DNA from 3 places in the Pedobacter cryoconitis genome. Region 2 is predicted to be linked to each of the others. Evidence: riboswitches for the same ligand, from Rfam matches in the RefSeq annotation. Region 2 holds a riboswitch; each other region holds the start of a gene.
What was found. A riboswitch is a leader RNA that binds a small molecule or an ion and turns the genes downstream of it on or off. The one in region 2 is predicted to bind cobalamin.
Positions count from the first base shown of each region.

Region 1: it holds a riboswitch for cobalamin, as region 2 does, so the genes downstream of both, AY601_RS09350 (acyl-CoA thioesterase) here and AY601_RS11490 (TonB-dependent receptor plug domain-containing protein) in region 2, are expected to answer to the same signal.
Region 3: it holds a riboswitch for cobalamin, as region 2 does, so the genes downstream of both, AY601_RS03895 (ABC transporter substrate-binding protein) here and AY601_RS11490 (TonB-dependent receptor plug domain-containing protein) in region 2, are expected to answer to the same signal.

Region 1 covers NZ_CP014504.1:2,174,347-2,181,520, forward strand. Annotated here, with positions in the region: gene AY601_RS09335 (DUF4256 domain-containing protein) at 75-641, opposite strand; gene metE (5-methyltetrahydropteroyltriglutamate--homocysteine S-methyltransferase) at 882-3,197, opposite strand; gene AY601_RS09345 (Lrp/AsnC family transcriptional regulator) at 3,434-3,895, shown strand; gene AY601_RS09350 (acyl-CoA thioesterase) at 3,933-4,316, opposite strand; cobalamin riboswitch at 4,565-4,750, opposite strand; gene AY601_RS09355 (Crp/Fnr family transcriptional regulator) at 5,059-5,637, shown strand; gene AY601_RS09360 (quinone oxidoreductase family protein) at 5,710-6,678, shown strand; gene AY601_RS09365 (Rpn family recombination-promoting nuclease/putative transposase) at 6,736-7,174, opposite strand, start outside.
Region 2 covers NZ_CP014504.1:2,780,503-2,787,676, reverse strand. Annotated here, with positions in the region: gene AY601_RS11500 (penicillin-binding protein 1A) at 1-1,628, opposite strand, end outside; gene AY601_RS11495 (polyphosphate kinase 2 family protein) at 1,886-2,767, shown strand; cobalamin riboswitch at 2,809-3,000, shown strand; gene AY601_RS11490 (TonB-dependent receptor plug domain-containing protein) at 3,094-5,133, shown strand; gene AY601_RS11485 (YncE family protein) at 5,157-6,293, shown strand; gene AY601_RS11480 (hypothetical protein) at 6,314-7,174, shown strand, end outside.
Region 3 covers NZ_CP014504.1:913,544-920,717, reverse strand. Annotated here, with positions in the region: gene AY601_RS03905 (ABC transporter ATP-binding protein) at 1-570, opposite strand, end outside; gene AY601_RS03900 (iron ABC transporter permease) at 570-1,598, opposite strand; gene AY601_RS03895 (ABC transporter substrate-binding protein) at 1,609-2,778, opposite strand; cobalamin riboswitch at 2,805-2,982, opposite strand; gene AY601_RS03890 (AAA family ATPase) at 3,028-3,564, opposite strand; gene cbiB (adenosylcobinamide-phosphate synthase CbiB) at 3,572-4,507, opposite strand; gene AY601_RS03880 (pyridoxal phosphate-dependent aminotransferase) at 4,492-5,505, opposite strand; gene AY601_RS03875 (cobyric acid synthase) at 5,510-6,988, opposite strand.

The DNA of each region.
Region 1 (7,174 bases), 610 kb from region 2:
TAACTTCCAGGTTATAAAAGAGCCGTCTTTTTATGGAGACGGCTCTTTTCACCCTTTTACCAGCTTACCTATCTCTAGACCCTTAATGAACCACGGAAACCACGGGCAGCATAATAAGATTCCGCTCCATTGTGATAAACAAAAACCGTTTCATAACGCCGGTCACAAAAAACAGCTCCGCCTAATTCCCTTATATTCGCAGGTGTTTTTATCCAGCTTGACGTTTTGGTATCAAACTTTCCCATTTGCTGTAAATACTGGTATTCTTCTTCAGTTAAAAGTTCAATACCCATATCTGCTGCCACATCAATAACATTATTTTCCGGTTTAAATTCTTTCCTTGATTTATGTGCTTCAAGGTCATAACAAAGACTTCTGCGCCCCTTAGGACTTTCTGGTGAACAATCATAAAAAATGTACTCCCCTGTCTTTTGGTCATAACCGACAACGTCTGGTTCACCGCCGGTTTTTTCCATTGCGACCAAAGACCGGACTTTTTCAGGATGAGCATCTAATTTCTCCTGTACCCCAGTCCAGTCCAAATCCTTATGGCGGTTCATATTCTTCTCAAAACGTACCTTCCATATTGCAAAAAACTCTTTTTGTTCCTCTGCTGAAAACTCTTCTTTGTAACTGTCCATGTGAGTAGAGATTAGTTTGTTTTTCATTCTGCGTCGCTGTATCTGGCTTTATCTTCATCCATCTGTTCCACAATTCCCTTGTTGCCACAACACAAGTTACATTCTTAGAGAACGTTTCCCAAATAAAGTATCCGGAACGTTCTGTTACTTTCAATTCACCTGGTTAAAAAAAACACGGATTAAAAATTTCAATCCGTGTTTTTTTATTAAAGTATAAGACTAAAGGTAAGCTAGTTACACCTAATTTAATGCATATTCCTTTGCACTTAATTCTTTAGCTGCTGCTACCATAGCAATCAAAGCACTTTTGGTTTCTGGCCAGTGGCGGGTTTTTAATCCGCAATCAGGGTTTACCCAAAGTTGCTCAGCTGGAATTACAGCTTTCGCTTTTTCTAAAAGTGCTACCATTTCTTCTTTTGAAGGTACTCTTGGAGAATGGATATCATAAACACCTGGCCCGATGTCATTTGGATATTTGAAATCTGCAAAAGCATCTAACAATTCCATTTGTGAACGAGAGCATTCAATGGTAATCACATCTGCATCCATATCAGCAATGTTCTGAATGATATCGTTAAACTCAGAATAGCACATATGCGTATGGATCTGTGTTCCATCCTTTACCCCGCTTGCTGAGATTTTAAACGCATTTACTGCCCATTGCAGATAAGCTTGCCAAGCTGCTTTTCTCAGAGGCAATCCTTCCCGGATAGCAGGTTCATCAATCTGAATAACTTTGATTCCCGCTTTTTCCAGATCTACTACCTCATCACGAATCGCCAATGCGATTTGATTACAAGTAACAGGGCGAGGCTGATCATTGCGGACAAAAGACCACTGTAAAATCGTAACAGGCCCAGTTAACATACCTTTGACCAAACTCTTCGTTAATGATTGTGCAAATTCTGTCCAATAAACCGTCATTGCATTTGGTCTGTGCACATCACCGTAAATGATAGGAGGTTTAACGCACCGGCTACCATAACTCTGTACCCAGCCATTTTTTGTAAAGGTGAAACCATCCAGCTGTTCGCCAAAATATTCTACCATGTCATTGCGTTCAAACTCCCCATGAACCAATACATCAATACCGACTTCTTCTTGCCAGCGAATTGTTTCTTCCGTCTCTTTTTTCAATAAGGTATCATATTCTGCAAGCGTAATATCGCCTTTCTTAAACTGCGCTCTCCAGCTTCTTACTTCAGGAGTCTGTGGGAATGAACCTATAGTTGTAGTTGGGAAAATAGGCAATTGTAAAATTTCCTGCTGTGTCTTTTTACGGATAGAGAAGGGACTTGTACGCGTTGCATCTTTAGCCGTAATAGCATTCACGCGTTGTTTGATCTGCTCGTTATGAATAAGTTTGGAAGTGCTGCGGCTAGCGGTAGCCTTTTTGTTTTCTTCCAATTTCTCCAATGCAATTGCATCCGGGTTTTCAGAAGCCAATGCTTTCAATACCACTACTTCATCAATCTTTTGTTTAGCAAAAGCTAACCACTGCTTAATTTCAGGAGTTAAGGTTTTATCGTTGGTTTCTAAATCCAAATCACAAGGTGAATGTAATAATGAGCAAGAAGGTGCAATCAATACGCGGTCGCTTCCTAATTGAGCTACCGCTTTTTTTATGATCGATAAGGACTGCTCAAAATCATTTTTCCAGACATTTCTTCCATCGACTACGCCCAAAGATAAAATTAATTGTCCAGGGATAGCAGTGAGCACCTCATCCAGCTGTTCTGGATTACGCACTAGATCAATATGCAATGCATGAACAGGCAATGATGCTGCTAAAACCAAATTATCTTTTAAACCTTCAAAATAAGTAGCTACCAGGATTTTTAGCAGTGGAAATTTCTTTTTCAGCTCAACGTAAACATACTGGTAAGCTTCTTTCGCCTGAGCATTAATATCTAAAGCAAGAAATGGCTCATCAAACTGTATCCATTCCGCGCCATGCGCTTTTAACTCTGTTAAAATCTCTACATAAACTGGAAGCAAACGTTTCACCAAATCCAATTTATCAAAGCCTTCCTCCTTTTCTTTGCCCAATAACAAATAAGAAACTGGTCCAATGATTACAGGTTTACTATTGATCCCTAACCGCTTTGCACTTACAAACTCGTTAACGATTTTATTAGAGAATAATTTGAACTCCTGATTTTTATAAAATTCAGGAACGATATAATGGTAATTTGTATCTAACCATTTTGTCATCTCCATCGCTGTAATGTCCAATCCTTCCTTCTGATATCCCCTTGCCATAGCAAAATACAAATCCATTTCATTGTTGGATTTTAGCGCTACCTGGTTATAGCGTTTTGGGATAGCACCTACTGTTAAGGACATATCCAGGATCTGATCATAATACGAAAAATCGTTAGAAGGGATCAGATCTATTCCTGCTTCCTGCTGTAATTTCCAGTTGTGCTCGGATATATTTTTGCCTTTACTTAATAATTCGGTTAAGGAAATCTTGCCTGACCAATATTGTTCACAGGCTTTTTTTAGTTCTCTGTTGCTACCAATTCGTGGGTAGCCAAGGTTGTGCGTTTGCATCTTTGTTCAACTTTTTAAATGGTTAATAATCATTGTAAAAAAATTTCCCGGTTATTGCTTAATATCCGGCGTTTTATTCGCTACAATCAGTTTTTAATTCCTAACAAATGTATATATGAAGATTTTAAAACTACACAAAACGCAATAAATAAGGATAAATAACTTTTTAACGATCAATCATAAGCATATTATGCTTTTAAGTGATTATTTTTGATATCACTAAGGGAAATTATTCTATGGAAGAACTGGACGGCACAGATTTATTACTATTAAAGATATTAGGTAACAATTCAAATTACACAATAAAAGAGCTTGCTGCCAAAGTAAGTTTATCACCATCTCCTGTTTTTGAGCGCGTGAAAAGGTTGGAAAGTAATGGATATATTAAGAAGTATATTGCGATACTTGACCCCGAAAAATTTAACCAGGGATTTATTGTTTTTTGCAATATCAAGCTTAAACAACATGATAGAAAAATAGGCCATCAGTTTGTAGAAGATATTTTAAAGATCGATGAAGTTGTGGAATGCTATAATATTTCGGGGGATTTTGATTTTATCTTAAAGGTTTATGCCAGGGATATGAAACATTACCAGGATTTTGTTTTCAACAAATTGGGGTCTGTTAAAAGTATAGGAAGTACACACAGTACTTTTGCAATGGCAGAAATAAAAAACTCGTATAACATTAGTTTTTAAAAATTAACCCGGGTCCAAAGCCGGGTTAATTAAAAATTTACTGGATTAAAACAGGCTTATTATCCTCATCAATCGCTACTAATGTAAAAGCACCGCAGACAACTTTCTCCCTGAACTCTTCCCTCATTTTTTCTAAATAAACTTCTACTTGAATGGTGATACTGGTATTGCCAATATACTGCACCCGGCCGACCAATTCAACCATGGAACCAGCAGGAATAGGCTTTTTAAAATCTATCTGACCACTGCTTACCAGTACAAAACTCTTCCTGCAAAACCGGGTAGCAGTCATAAATGCCGTTTCGGTCATCATCATTAATATTCTTCCGCCGAACATCGTATTGTGATGATTGGTCGTATCAGGAAATACCACTTTAAAAACATGCGTTTCCGATTGATCGATTTTTTCTTCTGTTGTCATGTATAACCAAGTTTATTTAAAACAGGAAGTTGGAATTTAAGATTGTTTGTTTGCATTGTCAGTTTTTTTAGAAAAATTAGCTTCGGTTAAAATGTTCTTAGATTTTTAATACAATGCTGCTGACGGGAAGATTTCAAAAAAAAAGGAGGAATAAAAATACACGGCAATACCAGCACCTGAATACCAGGGACGTATTTTTTCATGTATGAATAAACATCTTTCAGACTAAAGGCTTCGAATCGCGAAAGCATTGTCCATTCGGAATAGGCAGGTCTCCTGACTTGTAACGATTTTCATCATTCTATGGGTAGAACAGTGGATATTTTTTAAATGAAAACCTTTTTTAGTTACTTACAGTTGCGCGACAGTTCGTGATTTACACACGATTCCCTATTAATCTACAATTAAGTATAACCATTTCCGTTTGATGTAACATGCAAAGAACAGTTTTGCAATGTAGAAAATAAAACCAGCTAAAATTAGCTTAACACCGTTAATTGTTCACTTTAATTTTACCCAATTTATAGATTACATTTTTTTAAGCACACCTACAGCATTTAAACGCAATTGACCTATTCTTAAAAGACTTGAATCAATACTGCTGCTACAAGCTCTAAGAATATCTCTTTAATGAATGTTGGCTAGCAAGGATGTGATAACATCAACTCTTATTGTTATAGACAGGATATTAAGTTCATGTTTTGTTTGAAATAAATTCCGGATATTCAGCAAAAAACAGTGTATGCTTGAACAATTAAAGAGAAAATTCCGGATGAGCGATAGTCAGTTTGCCGGATTTTCGGGTTGTCTTAAAAAACTGAAAGTCCCGGCAAAAACAACCTTGCTTGAAGAAGGCGAACTTGCAAAAAAGATATTCTTTATTGAGAAAGGCTGTATTCGTGTCTGGTTTAATAATGATGGCAAGGATCTCACCACGCAATTCTTTTTTGAAAATGAGACGGTGGCTTCCATAGAAAGCCTGAAAAAAGGAATACCAAGTATGCTCAACATAGAAACTATTGAGCCGTGCATACTCTGGTATATCAGTAAACAGGATCTGGAAAAAATACTGTCAGAACTGGAAAACGTACAAGAATTGAAAAACGAATTTATCAATAGCTTATTCGACCGGATGTTTCACTACATGAACCATTTTTTTTCTTTTCTCAGAGATTCTCCGTTAAAACGATACCAGGCATTGATGCAGGAAAAGCCAATGATCATTCAGCGGGTACCTCAGCATTATATAGCATCCTATTTAGGCGTAAGTTCCGTTCATCTCAGCCGTATTAAAAGCCAGCTTATCAAAGAGAAGTCCTGATTTCATTTGATAACAAATGTTATCGCGGACTGAGTAGTGCAGCCGTAAATTTGCTGTATAAATTGATAAACTATGAAAGCAGCAATAATATATCAGGCAGGAGAAATACCTCAATATGCAGAAATACCTGAACCAGTGGTTCAGCACGATCATGAAATTTTAGTGCAGGTAAAAGCCGTATCTATCAAAAACCTGGATAAATTAAAAGCCAGTGGCAAGCATTATTCTTCAGAAAAAACAGCTAAGATACAAATAGTAGGTACCGACGGAGTTGGAACCTTACCAAACGGACAGCGCGTTTATGGTGTTGGTACTTCTGGTACGATGGCAGAACAAGCAACATTTTTAAAAGAATGGTCTTCACCTGTACCCGATGGATTGGATGACGCTACTGCCGCAGCAATGCCAAATGCAGCTATGGGTTCAGCTTTGGCATTGCGTTTCCGTGCCGGATTACAGCCTGGGGAAACAGTTTTAATCAATGGTGCGACTGGTTTTACTGGTAAAATGGCCATTCAGCTTGCAAAATATTATGGCGCAGGAAAGATCATTGTAACCGGAAGAAATGAGGAAATATTGAAGACTTTACCTGCCCTTGGAGCAGATCAGATCATCTCCCTGAATCAGGACGATGTTTCTTTTGTTGACCAGTTAAAAAAGATACACGCAATAACACCTATTAACGTCGTTATCGACTATTTGTGGGGACATTCCGCAGAACTGATTCTCTCTTCCTTAAAAGGCAACGGAACTTTCTCTGCCCGTACCAGATATGTATCTATAGGCTCGATGTCGGGAGACACCATCAATTTATCCTCACAAATACTTCGCAGCATTGACCTCCAGCTTTCCGGCTCCGGTTTGGGAAGCTGGACAAAAGAAGAGGTCGGCTTGCTTTTTCAAGAGATTCTTCCGGAAATGTTTCGCCTTGCAGCAAATCAGCAACTAAAAATGGAGGTAACCACAGTTCCGATTCATGATATTGAAAAAGTCTGGGGCAGCAAAATCACAGATGGGAAAAGACTTGTAGTAATTATTTAAGGGCTTTTTTAAATGCACATTAAGAATAAGAGGGAGGTTACCCCCTCTTATTTACGTTTAAAGCCTTTCTATTACCTGAACAGGGAGCGCAGTAAATCCTGCAATTTTATCAATATCAAATTTTTCCTCTTTCATTTTTCTTGCGATGGCAACGGCAGTTTCATACTTCCCTTTTTCCATTCCTATTTCTAATCCTTCCTCTTTACCTTCCTCTCTTCCCATTTTTATCCCTTCCTCCTTCCCCTCTTCTTTCCCTTGTTTTATCCCTTGTATTACCCCTTGTATTACCCCTTGTTTTATCCCTTTCTCTCTCCCTTCTTCTTCTGCTCTTTCTTTTAAACATTCAAACAGGCCTTCTTCATCTTCTTCTTTCTGTAAAGCCGATATATATAAAAGTTCTTGTTCTGGCGATAGTCTACTCATTTCGGCGATTTTAAATATTTTTTGAAATATACGTTTATCCAGATACTTAGGAATATTATTCAGACTGTGCATG
Region 2 (7,174 bases):
ATACCGCACTCATGCGCCCATTTAACTACATTTTCCCAGCCTACTTTTTCTGTTACCTGCGCAGTAATCGTATTAATTGAACGACCCATTGCCGCACGCAGTGAAGTTTCACGGTAACTGTTATCCCAGCTGGCATTTCTAGGTTCCCAATATTCGGTTTTACCTTTTTCTTCGTATTTGATTTTAACTGGCTTGTCAATGAAAGTATCACAAGGGCTCATGCCGCTTTCAAAAGCAGCAAGGTAAGCGAATGGTTTGAAAGTTGAACCCGCCTGACGTTTAGATTGGTTTACGTGGTCATATTTAAAGAACTTATGATCTAAACCACCTACCCATACTTTGATCTTACCATTGAAAGGATCTAAAGTCATCATCCCGGTATTCATAATTTTGCCGTAGTAACGGATAGAATCCAATGTAGAGAAAAGTGTGTCACGGTCACCTTTGTAGGTGAATATTTTCATCTTTTTCTTCTTGTTGAAATAAGAGGTTACTGAATCAGGATTGTTTGGGTATTTTTTCTCCAGCATGGCATAAATCGGAAGATTCTTCATTGCACGGCCAGGATAATCTACTTTCTTCTTTTCAGAATCCTGCCATGGGTCTTCTTTTCCCCAGACGCTGTAAAACCTGCGCTGAACAACTTTCATTTGTTCTGCTACAGCTTCCTCCGCATATTTTTGAAGTTTAGAGTCAATGGTGGTATATATTTTAAGGCCATCTTCGTAAAGGTCATATCCGTTTTTATTACACCAGGCTTCCAGGTATTTAGCTACTGCGGCCCTCAGGTAGGAATCGCCATCACTGCCTTCATCTTCTCTGCCTTGTTTAAGTTTTACTGGTGTATTTTTATATTGCGTAAGTTCAGCAGCAGTAATATAGCCGTACTTATTCATTTGGGATAAGGAAACGTTTCTTCTTTCCAGAGCCCTTTCAGGATTTCTGATCGGGTTATAAGTAGTCGTGCCTTTCAGCATGCCCACTAACATAGCAGATTCAGGTACGCTCAGCGAATCAGTTTGTTTATCAAAATAAACTCTCGCTGCTGTTTTAATCCCGTAAGCATTGTTCCCGAATGAAACTGTATTCAGGTACATGGTAATAATCTCATTTTTAGAATAATTGCCTTCCAGTTTTACAGCTGTCATCCATTCTTTTAACTTGGAAACGATAGTTCTGATGACAGGAATATGCTTGATAAAGCCTTGTGACTTGTTATACCTTGTGCGGTACATGTTTTTTGCCAGCTGTTGGGTGATCGTACTTGCACCTCTTTTATCGCCTGTGGCTGTTGAAAGACCGCTTGATAATAATGACCTGAAATCAATTCCCATATGTTTGTAGAAACGGACATCTTCTGTTGCGACCAATGCATTGATTACACTTGGTGAAATCTGTTTGAAAATAACAGGGGTACGGTTCTCTTTGTAGTATCGCCCTATTAACTTCCCGTCTGAAGTGTAAAGTTCCGAACCCACACTTTGCGTAGGTAGTTTAATATCCTTATAGGAAGGAGAGTAGCCGAACAGCCACAGAAAATTCAGTTGAAGTGCACAGAAGAAAATGATGATACAGAAAATAAATACGGAGAAGTAACGCAGGTATTTATTATGGATCTCTTTAAACATATAGTATGGTCAAAAAATTAGTAAAACAGTGTAAGCTTTGCTGAGCCTATATCCAAATCAAACCCTTTAAACGAAATCGTTGGATTCTTAAGTATATATACTGGAAATATAGCTCAATTTAGAAGGCAAAGAAAGACAATTTAAACCAAATTCAGAATTTTATAAACAAGAAATAGGTACGGGTAGTATTTGATATGGCTTGATTTTTGGTAAATTGAAATCCCGTCTGTTCAGATGCGATTTAAATGATACGATCAATGAGTAAAGAAACCAACCGCTTTTTAGCGCCCGCAGGTCAAAAGATAAAGTTAAAAGACTACAGTACCCATTATAATGGAGATCTCGGTAAGAAAGTTGGTAAGGCAACGCTCGCCTCTATTAAGGAAAAATTAAGCAATCATCAGGAAACATTGTATGCTGAAAATTCACATTCAGTACTGATTATTTTTCAGGCGATGGATGCTGCAGGAAAGGATAGCGCAATTTCGCATGTGATGTCTGGCTTAAATCCTCAGGGTTGCCAGGTGTTTAGTTTTAAAACACCCAATTCCAATGAATATGCGCATGACTTTTTATGGAGACACTATCTTGCGCTGCCTCAAAGAGGTAGAATTGGTATTCATAACCGGTCACATTACGAGAATGTACTTGTTTGTAAGGTTCACCCTGAATATATATTAAATGAAAGAATTCCGGGGTATGAGGACGTTAAAAAAGTAGATAAGAACTTTTGGAAAGCGCGCTATGAAAGTATTCGTAATTTCGAGAAACAACTGACTGAGAATGGAACGATCATCCTTAAGTTCTTTCTTTATGTTTCGCAGGATGAACAAAAAGTGCGTTTTCTGGACCGAATAAATGATCCTGCAAAAAACTGGAAGTTCTCCTCCGCAGATATTGCTGAAAGAGCGTTATGGAAAGATTATATGGTAGCTTACGAAGATGCGATTACAGAAACATCGACTAAAAATGCACCCTGGTATATTATTCCAGCTGATAAAAAATGGTTTGCCCGTTTGACCATTAGCCAGATCCTGGAAGAAACTTTCAAAGGAATGAAACTCAAATATCCTGTACTGCCCACTGAGGAAATGGAAAAATTAGAAGGGTACAAGAAAAATTTAATGGGAGAGGAGTAAAAAAAATTAAATAGCATGTCATGCTATATCGCTTATTTTAATAACTTTGCGTCGCTTTTGGTTCCTGATCTCGCTGGTCAGGATTAAAAGGGAATATGGTGTAAATCCATAACTGTCCCGCAGCTGTAAGCTCCTTAACGGAATCCATATCCAGCCACTCATGTTAAAAACACGGGGAAGGCATGAATCTCCGGGAGTAAGTCAGAAGACCTGCCTCTAGCCTTATAATTTCATAGCTTTCGGGGATTGAAGCTAGGGGTGAGTGCTTTTATTGACGTAATCATTTCCTTAATCTGCTGTTTGCTGTGGGTAACCCTCACAACAAAATGACTAAAAGAAAATTTGCCTTTGATGGCATTTGTAATTCTTTTTTCGGCTTTTCTGCTATACTATGGCTTGGGATTTTTGTGCCTTATAATTCTTCAGCACAAACCGACTCCGTAAAGAAGGCGAATGAGCTGAAAGAAGTTTCTATTCGTGCTATAAAACTTGGCAAACGTCAGCTTTCCGCTTCCCCATTACAAATCCTGTCTGGCAAAGATCTCGAAAGATTAAATAGTTTATCGGTTGCAGATGCGATCCGGTTTTTCTCTGGTGTACAATTGAAAGATTACGGAGGGATAGGGGGCTTAAAGACGATTAACGTCAGAAGTATGGGCACTAACCACACCGCCGTATTTTATGATGGTGTACAATTAGGGAATGCGCAAAATGGACAAGTCGATCTGGGCAAGTTCTCCTTAGACAATATCGAAGAAATAGAACTTTATAATGGACAGAAGAGTACTATTTTCCAATCCGCAAGAGGTTTCGCCTCTGGAAGTTCTCTATACCTGAATGCCAAACAACCTGAATTTGAAAATGGGCAGACCGATCACGTTAAAGCTGCTGTTAAAGGAGGCTCATTTGGGCTGATTAATCCAAGCGTGTTATGGCAGCATAAAATCAGCGATGCCATTTCTGCTTCTTTGAGTACGGAATATAAAAATGCGAATGGACGCTATAAGTTCAGGTATACCAACGGAGTGTATGACAGCACATTTGTAAGAAAGAATGCAGACATCGAAACGATGCGTGCAGAGGCAGGATTGAATGGCAAATTGCAAGATAGTAGTGTTTGGGCAGCCAAAGTGTATTACTATAAAGATCATCAGGGTTTGCCTGGTGCAATTGTCAGTAACAGGTATGACTTCACTCAGCGTTTATGGAATGAGAACTTTTTTGTTCAATCCAGTTATAAAAAAGAGGCGGGTAGATATAACCTGATGGCCTCAGCAAAATACGCCAGGGATTATGTGCGCTATCTGGATCCGGATTTTGTGAAAGACAATGGATTCCTGGATAACAGATTCAAACAACGGGAACTCTATTTATCATTGACCAACCGGTATAAAATCAATTCATTCTGGGATGTAGTTTTATCGGGTGATTATCAGTATAACACTTTAGATGCAAATCTGGACTACTTTGCTTATCCCACAAGGAATACCTTCCTGACAGCATTAGCTACCCAAATTCATTTTGAAAGAATTGATGTGCAGGCAAATTTACTCAGCACTTATGTAAATGATAAAGTAAAGCAGTTTTTTTCTGCGGGAAACAAAAATGAGCTCACACCTACGGTAATGGTTTCGTGGCAGCCATTTGACAGCCTGAAGGAATTCCGTATACGTAGTTTTTACAAGAGTATTTTCCGGATGCCTACTTTTAACGATTTGTATTATACCTCTATTGGCAATACATTGCTCAAACCAGAATATACCAAACAATATGATCTGGGACTGACCTATATCAAGACTTTTAAAGGACAGAAATTACAGCAAATATCAATTCAGACTGATGCTTATTACAATAAGGTAAAAAACAAAATTGTTGCTGTACCCAGTGCAAACTTGTTTCGCTGGAGCATGCAAAACCTGGGCAGAGTAGAAATCAAAGGGCTGGATGTGAATGTACAGACCGCATGGAATATCGCCACGGATCTTTCCTTGACTACCGGGTTAACTTATACCTATCAACAGGCGCTAAACGTAACTGATAAGAACCTGAATTATAGAAATCAGATTGTATATACACCAGTAAACAGCGGCTCCTTTATTTTGGGCGCTGACTGGAAAAATCTGGCCATGAATTATAGTTATATCTATGTTGGTCAGCGGTTTAATCAGGGAGCCAATAATGTATATAATTATGTACCTGCCTGGTATACGCATGATATTGCCTTTCATTATACCAAAGTGTTGAAGCACGATCGCTTTCGTCTTTCTGCTGAAGTAAACAACTTCCTGAATCAATATTACGATGTGATTGCCAATTTCCCGATGCCTGGCCGTTCGTATCGTTTCACCATAGCTTACTCTTATTAAAATATAACCTTAAATAATCAAACATGAAAAAACAGCTCCTTTATCGTTTATCACTGGCCATTATGGTATCAGCATCCCTGTTTTCTTGCAGGAAGGACCCTCAGCCAGCTCCTGAACAAGTCGAAATACTGGAACCAACACCATCTGGTCCTGTAAAAGGCCTTTATTTACTCAATGAAGGCAATATGAATATGAATAAAGCCTCCTTGGATTATTTAGATTTTTCTTCTGGTTATTATAGCCGGAATATCTATAACCAGGCCAATCCTGAAATCGTTAAAGGCTTGGGTGATGTGGGGAATGATATAGGTGTATATGGTTCTAAAGTATACGTAGTTGTGAATCTCTCTAATAAAATAGAGGTTTTAAATGCTAAAACCGGTAAAAAAATCGGTCAGATTCCTTTCACCAATTGCAGATACATCACTTTCTATAAAGGCAAGGGTTATGCAAGTGCCTATTTAGGTACTTTAGGTGATCCTACAGCTGGCAATGGTGTTGTTATTGAGATCGATACGGCAACACTTACCGAAAAAAGACGTGTTGAAGTTGGTCGTCAGCCAGAAGAACTGGCTGTAGTGAGAGGTAAATTATTTGTAGCCAATTCTGGTGGTTACAGTGCTACAAATTATGAAAGAACGGTTTCTGTGATTGATCTGAATAGCTTTCAGGTAACGAATAAAATTGATGTGGCTATTAATCTTCATCGCCTGAAGGCAGATAAATATGGTGATTTGTATGTGAGTTCAAGAGGGGATTACATGAATATACCTTCTAAACTTTTCGTTATTGATACCCAAACTGAAAAGGTGAAAAAATCATTTGATATAGGAGTAAGTGAAATTGTAATAGATGATGATCTTGCTTACTACTATAGTACTGAATATAATTATGAAACGGGTGATAATAAAATTACCTATGGAATGATTGATGTGAAAACAGAGACTCCATTGAGCAAGAGTTTCATTACCGATGGTACAAATAAAGAAATAACAATTCCTTATGGAATTGCGGTTAACCCGATTACCAAGGATGTATTTGTGACTGACGCAAAGGATTATGTTTCTCCTGGTACTTTATATTGCTTTAATTCTGCGGGTATAAAGAAATTTCAAGTAACCACAGGTGATATTCCTGCACATTTTGCTTTTGTTTATTAACCAATCAACCAGATATAACTATGAACACAAATTTAAAACCCCTTTTAATCGCACTGATAGGTGCTGCTGTATTTGCGGGATGTAAAAAAGATGTAAACGAAACTCATGCATTAACAACAGGAAAAGAAACTACTGCTGTCAATAGTAAATTCATCTCCAGAGTATTTGAATATTTACCTGCTCCAGGACAGTTTATTAATGAAAGTCTGGGTAGTTTAGCTGGTGCACAGCGTATCATTGGTGATGTAAGCCAGACTGGTATGATCTCCCTTGGTGGCTATGGCGGTTATATCGTTTTCGGATTTGACCACTCTATTCTCAACAAACAAGGCTATGATCTGGCTATTTATGGTAATCCATTAGGCCCAGTGTTGCAATGGTCAGAGCCTGGAATAGTGATGGTTAGCCAGGATGTAAATGGCAATGGTTTACCAGATGATGCATGGTATGAGCTTGCGGGTAGTGAATACAATGCTGTGGGTACGATTAAAAATTACCAGATTACTTATACCAATCCTAATGCTACAGCGAATGTAAACTGGACGGATAACCAGGGCGGATCAGGACAAGTACAAGTTAATCAGTTCCATAGACATAACTATTACCCATTATTTGCGCCAAATCAAACCAGTACAACCTTTACTGGAACAAAGCTAAAGTCTACCTGGGGTATGCAGGGAGATATTTATGTGAACCGCGCATTCAGCTATGGCTATACAGACAGCTGGTCAACCGGGGACAATTTTGAAACTAACCAATACAATTCATTTGATCTTTCATGGGCTGTAAATAGTGCTGGTCAGCCTGTTACTTTAGCAAAAATCGACTTCGTAAAGGTATATACCGGACAGAATGAAAAAGGCAATACGATGTTAGGCGAA
Region 3 (7,174 bases), 1.9 Mb from region 2:
TAAACGCATGAGTTGTATCCGGCTAGGCAAATCAAGGTGAGCAGTAGGCTCATCTAAAATAATCAGCGGGGTATCTTGTGCCATTGCCCTGGCCAACATCACTTTCTGACACTCCCCGTCGCTCAGACTATCCATTTTTCTGCCTATAAAAGCTCCGGTATCTGTAGCCTTTATAGCCTGTTCAATAATATGTTTGTCTTGTTCAGTCAATATGCCCAGCCACCCTGAGTAAGGATAGCGGCCCAATGAAATGAGCGAATAAACATCCAGGTTACCAGCGCTGACCTTATCAGTGAGTACCAGGCTTATTTTTTTTGCAACCTGCGCTGGTTTAAGCTTGTTCAGCACTGCACCGTCCAGTATAATTTCACCTTTCAGCGGCTGTTGTAATCCAGAAATAGTTCTGAGCAGCGTAGATTTACCGCAACCATTCGGACCTAGCAGACAAACCAGCTGCCCGGCATGAAGTTCTAAATTTAAAGGGCCGGCAATCACTTTGGATTTCCCCTTTCCTGTTTTATAACCTATGGCCAATGCTGAGGTCTGTAATAATGAGGTTTGCGCTTCCATTAGAATCCTCTTAATTTAGTTGGCCCGGCAATAATCCAGATCACAACAGGTGACCCTACCAGTGCAGTAATCACATTGATTGGCAAAACAGTCTGACTTCCTGGCAATTGTGCAACCAGATCACAAATCAGCATTAAGACTGTTCCAATCAGACAACAAGCAGGAATTAAAATACGGTGGCTTGAAGTATGGAATAAAGCTCTTGCTAAATGCGGCACAGCTATCCCTATAAAACCGATTGGACCGCAAAAGGCAGTAATCCCTCCTGCTAAAATGCTTGTACTGCCAATAATCAGAATTCGTGCACGCTTTACAGTCAACCCCATGCTTCTGGCGTAATTGTCGCCCAGGAGTAAAGCGTCCAGCAATTTTGAAGACAGGAATGAAATTAATAAGCCCGCAAATACGACAATGGCTAAAATTAACAGTTGCCCGCCGGTTACCCCGCCCAAAGAACCAAATGTCCAGAGCAAATAATCTTTAATCAGCTCAGGTGAGCTAAAATACTGCCAGATACTAATTACTGAAAGTGTGATATTCCCAATCATCACGCCAACGATCAATACAATAACGTTATCTTTTAAAGAAGAGGAAATGGACACGATCAAAATCATGATCAATGCTGCTCCTAAAGAAGAAGCCACAATAATTAACCAGCTTCCCGAAATGCCCAATTCTTTAATGGTGTATAAACTGGTAATACTCCCGGCAGACAGCATGACCAGGGCTACCCCTAAACTAGCACCAGCAGTTATTCCTAAAACTGAAGGCCCTGCAAGTGGGTTGCGGAAAAGTGTTTGCATCTGTAAACCGCTGACAGATAAGCCGCAGCCCACAATAACAGCTGTCAGGGCTTTAGGTAACCTGATTTTTTCAATGATATAAACCCAGGTATCATTTCCTGAATCAGCGCTAAATAAGACCTTGACTACGTCTTTCAAAGGGATATGGACGGAACCAAGGGCTACATCAAGCAAGAAAGCCACCACTAATATGGCGAGCAATACTAAAACTTTTATTTTGTTCAATTTCTTAGGATTAATTCAATTGCTTGTAATAAACGAGCTGGTAATCCGGTAGTAATTCGGGATGAAAGATCTTGATTAAGTCGCTTAAGATTAGCTGTGGGTTAACAGCTCCGGATTCCCAATAATCATTGGAACCAATATCATTTACCTTTTTATTAAAGTTAAAAATGTGGTTTTCTTTAAATGGTTTAAAATCAGCATAACGATTGTCTATTGCTTTGATCTCATTTTTACTATCTACGGTTCCTACATTCAACCAGAAATCTGCCTTTAGGGCAACTGGGGCAACAGTTTCAAAATTAAGTGGCAAACTACCTTTTCCATGAACATCTGCCCATTTATAATTTGTGCCGGCATCCTTCAGAAACTGAACCATGTAACTGTCACCATCCGGTACATACCATGTTCCTTTATAAGGCATCCCACAAACCAGCGTAGGCTTAGTTACCGCTTTTTTCCCTATGGCTGCCAGGCGGTTATATTCTTTTTCTACTGCATCAAATTTAGTATTAACGTAGTCTTCCTTATCCATCAATGCGGCCATTAACTTAACCCATTCTGCACGGCCAAGCGGCGTAGTTTCCAGCCATTCAGAATTGAGCATTACAGGTACACCCGCACCGGTCAGCGTTTCGTATTTACTGAATTTAGCATCAGGGCTTCCCATCACCATCACCAGACCTGGTTTCATACTGATCAGCATTTCATCATTCATGGTTCCGTCTATACCAACTTCTTTGACTTTACCCGCAGTTATGTTTTTTCTTACGGTTTCAGAACTTACATATTTTAAGCTCCCCAAACCTGTTATTGCATCTGCTGAACCTGCAAAATCAGCTAATGCGATGTGCATAGATGACATGGCTATTAGGCTTTGGACAGGAATTTGTATCAACTGTGCTTTTTTATAGCCTTCCGGAGCCTTTGCCCCTTTCGCTAATAAAACATATTGAACGGTGTCTGCATGTGCGCCCATACTGGAATAAATACTGACCACTTTATAGTCCTCATAATAATCGATATTAAAGCCTTTGGCGTATTTGATTGCCGCACTGCCGGTCTTTGCGGAGGTATGTTTTTGGCCAGACTGGTTCTGCTTGCAGGAGGTAATCAGCAACAGAGAAACGATCAGACAGGAGAATATTCCCCTGAATGATGAATAATTTGTTTTTTTCATCATAAAGTTTAGCCTTTCTTCCGAAAGCATTTAATAACTATTCCTAAGGCAGGTCTTCTGACTTCCTCAAACTGCGACCTTCCCTTCTTTGCGAAAGTGGTTTTAACAGCAGTTCAATAACGAGGTTTACAGCAGCGGAGACTGTTCCGGATTTACGCCGGGATTCCCTTAAAGCATTTTACGGGCACTTGTTCAATTTTTAATGCGCTTAAAACAGATGCTTCCCTAAAATGCAGCCTTAAGACTGCAAACCTAGATAAAATCGAGGATAAATGCAATGCGCGCTGCCGGCGAGTTTTTGGGAACATCAATCAGCTCGAATCCGCAGGCAGTATAAGCCTTACTGATGGCTTCGTTCAGGAGCACTGCCTCTTCATAGGTTTGCCAGCGTTCACTGTCATTTACATAAATAGCTTCCCATGGTGGGAGTATAAAAACCTGCTTGTGATAAGGGTAAAGCGCTAAAGCAGTATAATATTCTTCCGAAACAGCGACTTCAGCTACATTCAGGTAAGCAATAATATCAGGAATAGCACGGTCAAAGAAAACAATACGATCTGCAGGTGCCTGATTCCAGGAAAGGATCATTTCCCGAAAAACTTTAGCTGAAAAACAGGAAATATCTATCCAGGGCAAACAACATGATCCTTTTGCGGCCTCCTGAATGATCATCTTTCTGGATATTTCTTCAGCACAAAAATAACCTTGTTGCTGCAATCCGTTAATCAGGGTTGTTTTACCTGAGCCGGGGCCTCCGCTAATGATATATTTTTGTACTGGACTGGTCATGGAGTGTTTAGAGCTGAAAGAAATAGATGCTGATGGATAGCACCATGAGCAGGCAAACCCCCTGATTGATACTGCTCACTATTTTGAATTCTTCGTGTTTAATTTCACGGCTGTTGCTACCGATAAGTGGTTTGTCAACCAAAATCCCATGGTAAACATTCGGCCCCCCAAATTGAACATCCAGTATACCGGCGAGTGCCGCTTCAGGATAACCAGCATTCGGGCTTTGATGCTGATGCCCATATTTCATTACGAATTGCCAGCCCCGCATACTAAAAGTTACTAGCAGCATTAATACGGTTGTTATTCTTGCCGGAATAAAGTTGGCAACGTCATCCAGACGCGCTGCGAATTTCCCAAAATATTCATACCTGTCATTGCGATAACCGATCATGGAATCCAATGTATTAATCATTTTATAAGTAAGCATACCAGGGATACCAGCTATAAAGTAGAAAAACAGCGGTGCAATTACGCCATCGCTCAGGTTTTCTGACATAGTTTCAAAAACGGCAACACGGATCTGTTGTTCGTCAAGATTGGATGTATCACGCCCTACGATACGGGATAAGCGTTTGCGCCCGGCTTCGAGCCCTTTATATTTCAAAGTATCAAAAACTTGTTTCCCTTCGGTAATCAGTCCTTTATTAGCCAGAGCGTAATAGACAAAAGCAGTGGCAAAAAGAAAATATACAGGCACACTGTGGCTCAGCATAAAATGGATCGCTCCGTAAAAAACTAAAAATGTTCCGGAACATAAGATCAGCACCATGATCATTCCTTTAAGAAATCTGAATTTCCCCTGATTCAGGTACTTTTCACCCAAATTGATCAGACTGCCAAAAAACCGGACTGGATGTGGTAAACCTTCGGGATCACCAAAGAGTAAATCCAGCAGATAACCTGCAAGCAAGGGAATTACAATGATTATATAGTTTTCCATTCAGCTAAAGCATTAATCAGCAATTGATTTTTATTTTGACTTAAAGTGGCGATACGGATATGTTTTTCGGTAAGTCCTCTGAAATTCCCCGCATCACGGATCAATATATTAAATTCTTTTAGTAAAAACTGTTTTAATATCGCGCCGGTATGCTGATTTGTAGTAGCCAGAAAAAAATGGGTATGACTGGGATAAACTTTCAGCGGACTGCCCTCCAGTTTCCTGATCAACTCATTCCTGTCTGTTAACAATTGCTGCAGGGGAATTTGTATCGTATGGAGATGATCAAAAATAAAATGACCGGCTGCTATAGCCATTGCATTCACTGCCCAAGGCAATTTAAATGACTTTAACCGGTCAATTAACACTGGATTGGCAGCGATATAACCTAACCTTAAACCCGGAATAGCATAGGCTTTGGTCATAGAGCGTAAAACGATCAGGTTGCTGTATTTTTCAATTAAACCAAGTACTGAGGTAATCGATAAAGTAAATTCAATAAAAGCTTCATCAACAACAAACAGGACTTTTGGATGTTTATGAATTAAGGTTTCCAGTTCTTTAAAAACTGATCCGGTAGGATTATTCGGGTTGCAGATAAATAGCAATCCGGTATCACTGGAAATACCGGTCTCCAAATCGTCCCAATTCAGGAAATGCAGCTGATGCCCGAATAATTTACAAGCATCTTCATACTCTGCAAAAGCAGGGATAGTTATTGTTGATTTCCCATTTTTAAAAGCCTGAGCAACCAGATAAATACTTTCGGTACTACCATTGGTGACCAATATATTTTCAGATTTAAAGCCATAGAAAGAGGCTATCTTTTGAGTAAGGCTTTCTGCCAGTACTTCAGGATAACGCTGCACGTGGTCCCATTGCGTAAAAAGATGTTCTTTCAGGCCTTTTGGTGCTCCACCATGCCATACGTTCGTACTAAAATCTGCTGCTAATGTTTGCTGATGTAAATATCCATCGTCTCCGTGTCCCTGAAACATTTTATTAATCTTTTATATGCTGGTATACCTGTTCAATATCCAGGTTTTCTCTTAACAATACCGCTAATTTATCATATTGTTCGCTTCGGAATTGCAAATAATCTACATACGGTACTTGCAAATCGGTATAGGGGGCAACCAAATCATTGATGACGACCTCGTTATCCAGAATACCATGCAGGTAGGAACCCCAGCATTTTTCTGATAAAAAATAGCCATCAGTCTGTTTTTCTTCTAAATGGGCTACAGGTTGTGGTGCTCCCTGAACTTTAGTCTCCCCCATATGAATCTCATATCCAATACATTTTTCAGAGAAATCACGGTAGGTAAAACTACATTGTCTGGTCGTTTTTTCATCGCGTAAAAGGGTTTCGACGGGTAAAATACCTAAACCATCAATTTCTCCTGCAGCAGATTCTATTTGACCGGGATCTTTAATAGTTTTCCCCATCATTTGATATCCTCCGCAGATACCAATCACGGTCCGCTGGTTTTGGTGCGCCAGGATAATCGCTTCTGCCAATCCGTTATGCCGGAGTTCAATCAGATCTTCGATAGTATTTTTACTGCCAGGAAGGATTACAATATCTGCCTGAGCGATCCCTGCTGCGGTATGGGTATAATAGAGATTGACCCGGCTATCTTTATCTAACCGGTCAAAATCAGTAAAATTAGACATTCTGCTTACTAAAACCACCGCAATATTGACTTTGCCCGGCACAGGTTGATTTCTTTTGAGCTTCAGAGAAACGGCATCTTCTTCTTCGATAAAGATATCCTTGAAGTAGGGAATAATTCCGATAACAGGAACTCCGCATAAATCTTCTATCATCTTTTTTCCATCCTGGAAAAGATCCGGGTCGCCTCTGAATTTGTTAATAATAATTCCCTTGATACATGCTTTTTCTTCTGGCTCCAGCAGCTGCATCGTTCCATAAAGACTGGCAAAAATACCGCCTTTGTCAATATCTGTCACCAGATAAGTTGCTGCACCAGCTGCAATGGCCATCCTCATATTGGTAATATCTCTTTTTTTAAGATTCAGCTCAGAGATGCTCCCCGCCCCTTCCATAACGATGGGTGAATAGCGGGAGGCCAGTCTTTGATAGGCGAGTTTAACTTCTTCAAAGAGGGTTGCACGATCATTTGATAAGAAGTATTCTTTTGCACTTTGATTTCCAATAGATTTCCCATTCAGGATCACTTGTGCCGTTTGATCATTCGTTGGTTTAAGCAGCACAGGATTCATATCGGTATGACAGGGAATCCCGGCAGCTTCTGCTTGCACTGCTTGTGCACGGCCTATTTCCAAACCTTCAGGAGTAGCATAACTGTTAAGCGACATATTCTGCGCCTTAAATGGTGCAGGCCTGTAGCCATCTTGCTTAAAGATCCGGCAGAATCCGGCAGTAATCACACTTTTACCTACATCAGATGAGGTTCCAACAAACATGACAGGCCTGAGCTTCCTTTGATTTTCCATGATTTGCAAGCTTACACAATTTATCAGAGCTTAACAATGCAATTCATTCAACCTAAGCCGCCAATTTCCGTTGCTAAAAGCAAATGGAAATTTTGATTACAGGTTCCTGCTTCAAGCGTAATTATTTTAGGGGTACGAAGAAATAACCCTAAAATGATTTAATAAAATATGCAATCATCCTGAAAA